Linked DNA regions of Prolixibacter sp. NT017. The protein of the gene in region 2 binds, or shares a complex with, the protein of the main gene of each other region. Links are inferred from orthologs where the notes say so. Each region holds a gene or a part of one and is shown on either strand. Other genes may lie near its edges.

Evidence for each region. The genes of interacting proteins can lie anywhere in the genome.
Region 1: the proteins of tsaD (region 2) and tsaB are in contact, whole or in part, in a solved structure (PDB 4WQ4), measured with the Escherichia coli proteins. The link is inferred for Prolixibacter sp. NT017 from one-to-one orthologs.
Region 3: the proteins of tsaD (region 2) and tsaE are in contact, whole or in part, in a crystal structure (PDB 6N9A), measured with the Thermotoga maritima proteins. The link is inferred for Prolixibacter sp. NT017 from one-to-one orthologs. Residues at the interface, in WP_004082750.1 of Thermotoga maritima: Cys10, Asp11, Arg49, His50, Leu82, Gly84, Gly135, Gly136, Glu154, Thr155, Leu156, Asp157, Asp158, Ser159, Glu162, Asp165, Lys166, Arg169, Leu170, Tyr175, Lys213, Thr214, Leu217, Tyr218, Gln221, Arg222, Asn324; in WP_004082108.1 of Thermotoga maritima: Leu37, Gly38, Lys46, Lys57, Val59, Lys60, Ser61, Thr63, Phe64, Thr65, Leu66, Met67, Val69, Pro71, Tyr82, Arg83, Leu84, Asp86, Asp88, Phe89, Asp93, Ile128, Asp130, Glu131, Arg134.

The regions. Positions count from the first base shown.
Region 1 is NZ_BLAV01000001.1:4,129,030-4,131,888, reverse strand. Bases 12-2,859 are described here. They hold tsaB (tRNA (adenosine(37)-N6)-threonylcarbamoyltransferase complex dimerization subunit type 1 TsaB), read right to left. Parts: upstream 1,870-2,859; coding sequence 1,153-1,869; downstream 12-1,152. Other genes in these bases: GJU87_RS17195 (LytTR family DNA-binding domain-containing protein), read left to right, coding at 2,593-2,859; GJU87_RS17205 (hypothetical protein), read left to right, coding at 350-574. UniProt on the Escherichia coli protein: Required for the formation of a threonylcarbamoyl group on adenosine at position 37 (t(6)A37) in tRNAs that read codons beginning with adenine.
Region 2 is NZ_BLAV01000001.1:3,188,524-3,191,300, reverse strand. What follows is about bases 12-2,777. They hold tsaD (tRNA (adenosine(37)-N6)-threonylcarbamoyltransferase complex transferase subunit TsaD), read right to left. Parts: upstream 2,032-2,777; coding sequence 991-2,031; downstream 12-990. Other genes in these bases: GJU87_RS13185 (translocation/assembly module TamB), read left to right, coding at 2,194-2,777; GJU87_RS13195 (sulfite exporter TauE/SafE family protein), read left to right, coding at 165-914; glyA (serine hydroxymethyltransferase), read left to right, coding at 12-108. Outside these bases: more of glyA, read left to right, coding at 1-11.
Region 3 is NZ_BLAV01000001.1:4,742,621-4,745,386, forward strand. Bases 12-2,766 are described here. They hold tsaE (tRNA (adenosine(37)-N6)-threonylcarbamoyltransferase complex ATPase subunit type 1 TsaE), read right to left. Parts: upstream 1,722-2,766; coding sequence 1,302-1,721; downstream 12-1,301. Other genes in these bases: pulA (type I pullulanase), read left to right, coding at 12-76; GJU87_RS19700 (alanine dehydrogenase), read right to left, coding at 73-1,290; gcvH (glycine cleavage system protein GcvH), read left to right, coding at 1,913-2,293; infB (translation initiation factor IF-2), read right to left, coding at 2,365-2,766. Outside these bases: more of pulA, read left to right, coding at 1-11. UniProt on the Escherichia coli protein: Required for the formation of a threonylcarbamoyl group on adenosine at position 37 (t(6)A37) in tRNAs that read codons beginning with adenine.

The sequences.
Region 1 (2,859 bases), 940 kb from region 2 along the record:
ATATGTTTAAATAAATGATTATTACTTACTTCCCCAGATTTCCGGGGATCTGTCAGGCCGCAAATTTAGTGAAACTTTCCTAAAGGGCATGAGAAAGATAGGGAAGTGTTTCATATTGCGTATGTTGTGGTTCCCGGCGCTTCCTGCGAAGTCATAGGATTCCAGGCTGAGGAGATTTGCGGCAAGCTGTAGGGTCACGATACTTCGTGACTGTACGGTCGTTGACAAACTTTTTTTGTATTGTTCGTCTGTATGAAGGTGTTAGAGAGTAACTAATTGAAGACTCCACGCAAAGGCCCAAAAGATTGAATACGCTGAGAACGCGAAGAATTGAAAATCAAGATGAGAAATGATTTTAAGCTATCTGGCAGGAATGGTGCGTTTTACGGTGATTGAAAAGAAGTCCTCTGCTGGCTTTGGGGCGTTTAGTGCTCTTTGCGGGGGAAAAAAGGTGGTCGCCACAAAACCTGCGGTGGTTTTAGTTCAAACCACGTGTGGTTTTGATCGAGATCACACATGGTTTTGTCGAAAACCACGTGTGGTTTCAGCCAGGATCACGTGTGGTTTTGAGTAAAAGCAGGCGTGGTTTTGGAAAATGGGCATGATACGGTAGGTAAATGACTGTTTAAGGGCTTCAAAGTTATGAAGTTGAAATTAGATAAATCTCTGCGGGCTTTGTGGTGCTTGGCGCTCTTTGTGAGGAATATATAAAAGGTACCACGCAGAGGCCGCAAAGATTGAATACGCTGAGAAAAAAGAGAATGTCTGTGAATTTGAATAGATATTTATGCTGAAATGTATGGGTTCAGAGAGTTGCTGACCTGGAGAATCTCTGCGGGCTTTGTGGTTCTTAGCGCTCTTTGCGAGGAATACATAAAAGGCTCCACGCAGAGACCGCAAAGCGGAACCATTCCCCGAAGCCGAACGATAGCAACCAAAGTAACGACAGAAACAACAGGAACAATTAAAACAGTGAATGATACAGAGGTAGAAAGTCTATGTTTCCCTGTCTGATAATCTCTTACTCTTAAGAAACAATGGGTGCGTTGATTCGGAAAATTCCTGTATGAAACCCAATTAATTGTTTCCTTTTGATGTCGGAAGATGGCAATCTTCTGGGCACTTAAAACTTAAAACTCTTCCAATAGTCTTTTATTCCTGGTTTCCGAAGATGTTTTTCCGGGGAACCGTGGCAATAAAATCTTTTAAATAAAGAGGTTCATAATAAGCCACATCGACAAAGTTTTTCTCCCGGAAGGCCTTCTCGGCTAAAGCAGCCATGTGTTTCGACGAAGCGGAAATTTCTTTGGGGAAAAGTGCATTGGGATGCTGGATTGCCCGCTTGCATTTCTCCGCCCCGTTTCCGAAAAATGCAACCGGGCCCTTTTGCAGATATTCGTGAAAAGAATGGTGGTCGATAACGTCGGCAGAAATATCCCGGACTTGTTTTCCATCGGTGGAATAGAGGGCGGAGTATACCTCCATGCGCCGGGCATCAATCATGGGACAGAGAAGCAAATCGTCAGCAGGAAGGTCGTAATCCGAAAGATGAGCCGCCACATGATTGGCCATCGATTCCAGCGATGACAGAGCAATCAGTGGTATTCCGGCGCCATAGCAAATGCCTTTTGCGGCCGACACCCCGATTCGAAGCCCCGTGTAGGAACCCGGCCCTCCCGATACAGCTACAGCATCCAGTTGCTCTGCTGTTAATTTCAACTCGTTGAAAATTTCTTCAATAAACACGGTCAACAATTTGGCATGATTCATACCGTCACCATTTTCACGAAAAGTGAGAATATGACCGTTCTCCGCGACGGAAACAGAACAAACTTCGGTTGAGGACTCCAGGTTCAGAATTAAAGACATGCTTTCAATTTTGTGCAAAGATGGTAAATTTTTCAAGTCGGTATTTCATCCGGCTAGTGAGTAACGTTTCGACCGGATGGATGGTTTAAGTAAAAGGTCCCTCGGTGTAGGGTTACGAAACATCGTGACCGTGGATTCCAAAGAAACCTGATTTTTTCTGTTTGATCGTCCCGCGGTTTACAGGGAAAGTAAATTTTCCACGCAGAGGCCGCAAAGCCTGGATACGGGTAGCACGAAAAAAAACAGGTGTGGTGGAGTTTCAATAGCCATTGATGAAGGAACGCATGAATTTAAGGAGTAGCTGAATGAAGAGAATCTCACCTTTTTTGCTTCTTAGCGCTCTTTGCGCGGAATAAATAGGAGGCACCACGCAGAGGCCGCAAAGCCTAAACACGCGAAGGGATAGAGAACTTCATCTCATGCCGAACAGGAATAAAAGGTTAAAGTTGCCAGGTTTATAGGTTAAAGGAAAAAGACAATTATAGTATTCGGTGTAGGAGATTAGGTCTTAAATCTAAAGTCTTGTGTCTGATGTCTTTTTTCTAACAACAGAAACGTAGCGTAACCTGAAACCTGAAATGGGATGGTTAAGGAGGGTAGTGCCTTATTTCATGCCGAACATAATTCCGTAAAACTTTCGTCCCTGTTTCCGTGTTGATATGTTGTGTTTTTATACTTTTACGAGGTTTATTCTGAATTTCATACAATTGGTATAGAGAAATCATGTTACGCACGGTTATCATAGACGACGATCATCTTTCGAGAACGATTTTGAAAAAGACATTCGAGAAATGTTTTGAAAATGTGATTCTCGAGGGGGAAGCTGATTCTGTAGCTTCAGGTCTTGAGTTGATTAACCGGGTGAATCCCAATTTGGTTTTCCTCGACATTAAACTTCCCGACGGTACCGGGTTCGATTTAATCGAAAAACTCGGGAACACCGACTTCAAACTAATTTTCACAACGGCGTATAGCGAGTATGCCATCAAA
Region 2 (2,777 bases):
GACCTGATTGATGAAGTGATTAGCAACATCGACGACGAAGCAACCATTACACGCGTTCGCGGGAAAGTGAATGAGATGATGAAAGACTTCCCGATTTTTGCCTGGTAAACGGGACTTAAAATATTTTTTCGAAATTAGGGGCTGATTTAAACAGCCCCTTTTTTATGGAATGGTATCTAATCGCAGGTTTAATTGGTGTTGGTTTTCTGGCCGGATTCGTGAATACGCTGGCGGGCGGCGGCTCCATGTTGACTCTTCCGATGCTGATGTTCCTGGGACTTCCGGCCGGTGTGGCTAACGGAACCAATCGTGTGGCTATTTTGCTGCAGAATATTGCCGGTGTAAAAACCTTTCGCGATAACCAGGCCTTTAAGATGAAGGTCGATTCGAGACTGGCCATTCCGGCGGTCATGGGGGCCATTCCCGGTGCTTTTATAGCAGCTGACTTAAACGAAGAGATCATGCGGCGAGTGATTGCCGTCGTGTTGGGGCTCATGTTTTTCCTGGTACTGCTCAAGCCGAAAACATGGGAAAGAAGCATGACCGCAGACCCGGAACGGCCCGTTTGGTGGCAATACCTGATTTTCTTTTTGATCGGAATGTACGGCGGTTTTATCCAGGTCGGAACTGGATTTTTATTGCTCGCCGGTTTGGTGATGGGAAGCGGTTACGATTTGGTTCGTGGTAATGCCGTGAAAAAGTGGATTATCCTGTTGTATACTCCTTTTGCACTGGCCGTTTTCTTTTTCAATCACCAGGTCGATCTGAAAGCCGGTTTGATTCTGGCCATCGGGAATATGCTGGGAGCGGTAGTCGGCGCTAAGTTTGCGGTGAGCTGGGGCCCCAAAGTGGTCAAGTATTTCCTTTTGTTGGCCCTTGTCGTAGTGACTTTGAAGCTATTCAATGTCTTCTGATTTTTCTTCCCGGAAGGGAAAAAGAAAACCCGGTCGAAAATACCGGGCTTACTAAGTGTATATTTTTCAGCTTTGCTTAATCGTTATTGATGACCATCCGGGCGAAGGGTGCGACGTCCTGACCTACAAACTCTCCTTTCTGATATTTGTAATAACCGGTAATGGCAATCATGGCCGCATTGTCGGTCGTGTAGTCAAACTTCGGAATATGCAGTTTCCAATCGCGTTTCTCCGCTTCCTTTTGCAAGGCTTCGCGTAAGCCGCTATTGGCTGAAACTCCTCCGGCAACGGCAATCTCTTTGATGCCGGTTTCTTTGGCTGCTCTCTTCAGTTTCGCCATCAACACTTTGATGATGGTATGCTGAATGGAAGCGCAAATGTCCGATTTGTTTTCCTCGATGAAATCCGGATTGTCTTGAATATTATCGCGAATGAAATAGAGGAACGAGGTTTTCAGTCCACTGAAACTGTAGTCCAGTCCGGGAATTTTCGGTTCGGAAAATTTGAACGCTTCCGGATTCCCCTCCCTGGCAAGCTTGTCAATCAATGGTCCTCCCGGGTATGGAAGACCTATTACTTTGGCACACTTGTCGAAAGCTTCGCCGGCTGCGTCGTCGATTGTTTGCCCGATGACTTCCATGTCGAGGTAATCGCGCACAATGATGATTTGTGAGTTCCCGCCGGAAACCAGCAGGCACAGAAATGGGAACTGGGGTTGAGACTCATCATTTTCATTTTCTTTGATGAAATGTGCCAGCACGTGCCCCTGCAAGTGATTAATTTCGATGAGCGGGATACCAGAAGCCAGGGCAAAGCCTTTGGCAAACGATGTTCCTACCAGCAGAGAACCCAACAATCCGGGGCCACGTGTAAATGCAATGGCAGAAATTTCATCGCGACTGATTTTCGCCTTCTTAATAGCTTGGTCTACAACGGGAATAATGTTCTGCTGATGAGCACGTGAAGCCAGTTCGGGGACAACTCCGCCGTACGCTTTGTGAACAGCTTGCCCGGCTACTTCGTTACTCTTAATGGCACCGTTCTGAATGACGGCGGCAGAAGTATCATCGCAGGAGGATTCTATACCTAAAATGACAATATTTTCCTGATTATTCATCGTGCTTATTTTCCTTGAAAAATTTGGTGCAGACAGCTATTGAATACTTGGATTGTCTGTTGAAAAAAAACTATTTTTATGTGCCCCAATATTAACATGATTTCCGGAGAGAATGTTTCTTCGTAAAAGCGCAAAAGTATTAAAAAAAGCCATAAAATATTATTGATTGCCTTGCTGGTAGTTGTGTCGTTGCCGGTGCTGGCGTATCTCACTTTTCGCTCAAACAAGGTGCAGTTGAGAGTTGTGAAGTGGGTGACGCAGCAGCTCTCGGCCACGCTGAATACGCAAGTGAGTGTGCAGGGCGTTGATATTGCTTTCTTTCACCAGATTGTTCTCGAAGGAGTATTGATTAAAGATCAGGAGAATGATACCCTGATTTATGCAAAAAACGTTAAGGCCGACATCGACAGCATTCGTCCGCGAAAGCGGATTGTTCATTTCAGCAATCTCTACCTGTGGGATGCACAGGTTAATCTGCGGAAGGACTCGTCAAAGCTGAATCTTCAGTTTTTAATCGATTCGCTTAACGCGATGCCGGCTGACACGGTTCATCCGTGGAAAGTCAGTTTTGACAATATTCATTTACGGAATTCGCAATTCAGATTCCGGCAGCTTAGTGGTGTCAATCCGCATGAGCATGGCCTGAATTTTCATAACATCGACGTTAATCATCTGAACTTGTCTCTTCTCGATTACCAGGATGCTGATTCGGCCATGTCCTTTCGTGTCGACCATCTTTCCTTTAA
Region 3 (2,766 bases), 1.6 Mb from region 2 along the record:
TGGAATGGGGCGGATGACTACCGGAAAAGTGCGCATTCATCCTACCTCGATGATGATTTTGGTGGCTGAAGATTAGAAAGCAGCAAGTAGAAGGTTGATATCCTTAACAGGAATGTCGAGTATGTTCCCGAGATCGTGATTCGTTAGGATGCCGTTGAAAACATAAATTCCTTCGCAGAATCCCTGGTTGATTCGGATATATTGTTTCAAACTCCCTGAACGTCCCATGTTGAGCAGGATGGGAGCGATGATGTTGCTAACCGAAATAGATGTGGTTCGCGCCATTCGCGAAGAGATATTTGGTACACAGTAGTGAATAACACCATGTCTGTTGAAAACCGGTTTTTTCAGATTGGTAATCCGTGACGTTTCGAAACAACCTCCCTGGATGATATTCAGATCGATAATGACAGAACCGTTTTTCATATTCTCCACCATCGTTTCGGGGACAATAATTTTCGGAACCTCGTTCATCGATAATGCGCCGATAGCTACATCCGCTGATTTCAACGCTTTCTTTAACGCTTTCGGGTGAAATACCGAAGTAAAAACCCTTTGACCCAGTCGTTCCTGGAAACGCATCAGCTTGTGGATACTATCGTCGAACACCTTGACAACCGCTCCGAGGCCCAACGCGTTGCGGGCTGCAAACTCAGCTGCTGTTCCGGAACCGATGATAACTACTTCGGTTGGAGATATGCCGGTGATTCCGCCAAGGATAACTCCTTTTCCGTCCCGGAAGGTACTGAGGTAATCGCTGGCTACAAAAATGGCAGCGTTTCCCATTATTTCACTTAAAATCCGGGTAACCGGGAAAATGCCATGTTCGTCTTTCATGTACTCAAAGCCAATGGCAGTCACCCGTTTTTGCATTAGTTTGCGAACGGTTTCCTGGCTTTGAAATGTGATGTATAGCGGCGACAACAGAAGTTGGTTGCCTTTCAAAAGTTTTGCTTCCTCTAGTGTAAATGCAGACATTTTTACAATCACGTCCGACTGAAGAACTTCGGCTTTCGTTTCACAGATGACGGCTCCTGATTCAGCGTAAGCGTGATCGGAATAACTGGAACCTTCTCCTGCTCCTTTTTCAATGAAGATATCATGGCCATTCGACACCAAAAGTTCAACAGCCTGTGGCGTCAACGGAATACGGAACTCTACGTCGGGAACGACATTCGGAATGCCGATGCTCAGTTTCATGCTTTTCTTTTGTGGAATCAGGAGTTGCTCTTTGGGAAGCAAATCCGGATTGGCAAGCGAACTCATTTTGGAAGATTTCCGTTGAATCATGGCGTATCAGGTTAATTTTTCGATTCGATCATCCTCAGTCCGTCGTCCAGTTCTGTGATATAGACTTTAACAGCATTCTCTGGCAGAAGGGCCTCAATTTTTTCGGGCCATTCGATAAAGCAGTGTTTTCCACTGAAAAAGTAGTCTTCATAACCAAAATCGAACGCTTCTTCCAGTGTTTTTATCCGGTAAAAATCGAAGTGGAAAATCTGGTCGTCGGTTGAAGTTTGGTATTCGTTGATCAATGCAAAGGTGGGGGATGTAACGTAATCGATTACCTGCATTTCTTCGCATAACGCCTTGATAAACGTTGTTTTACCCGCTCCCATCTTGCCGTAAAATGCAAATACTCTGTCGGCCGGATGCGCCGCAATAAATCGCTTGGCGATATGGTTGATATCCTCCAGAGAATGTATCTCAGCCTTAAACATTTTCAATGTGGATTTTCGTTTTTCAATTTTAATCAATTTCGGGATTTAATAAAAACAGTGCATTAATTAATTTCAACGCTTCTTTTCCCAGTTCAGGAATCTGTTTTTGGAGCTGACTTTCTAATAGGGTTTAAACCAAAAATTGTTGTACTTTTGGGAAAGCATCTGAAATTTTTAAAACGTTTTATCTTATGAATATTCCTGCTGATTTAAAATACACGAAAGACCACGAATGGGTTCGTGTGGAAGGTGACAAAGCTGTAGTTGGTATCACCGATTTTGCTCAGGGTGAGTTAGGTGATATCGTTTTCCTCGAAATTGAGACCGAAGGCGACGAACTGGGAAAAGAGGAGGTTTTTGGTACTGTCGAAGCCGTTAAAACTGTCTCTGATTTGTTCATGCCCGTTTCCGGAACCGTAGAGTCTTTCAATACTGAACTGGAAGACGCACCCGAGTTGGTGAACAAAGATCCGTACGGAAAAGGATGGATGATTAAAATTGCCATGAGTGACTCATCTGAATTGGATGACCTGATGTCGGCAGACGAATACAAAGATTTGATCGAGGGCTGATTATCCTCCTAAAAGACACTAAAAAAGCCGGTCAAAATTTTGACCGGCTTTTCTTTTATCGTGAATTTTGCTTATTTCAGTTTTTTGGCCACTTCTACCTCAGTGAAAGCTTCTACAAAATCACCTTCTTTGATATCATTGTAGCCTTCGATGTTTAATCCACATTCGTAACCACGGGCAACCTCTTTCACATCATCCTTGAAGCGCTTCAGTGAACCAAGTACGCCTGTGTAGACCACGATACCATCCCTGATGACACGAACCTGAGCATTGCGGGTAATCTTTCCATCCCGAACGATACAACCGGCAATGGTACCCACTTTGGTGATCTTGAACGTTGTCATAATTTCGGCCGTTCCCTGTATTTCTTCCTTGATTTCGGGAGCAAGCATTCCTTCCATCGCCGACTTGATTTCGTTGATAGCGTCGTAGATAATGGAGTAGAGACGGATATCGATTTCCTCTTTCTCCGC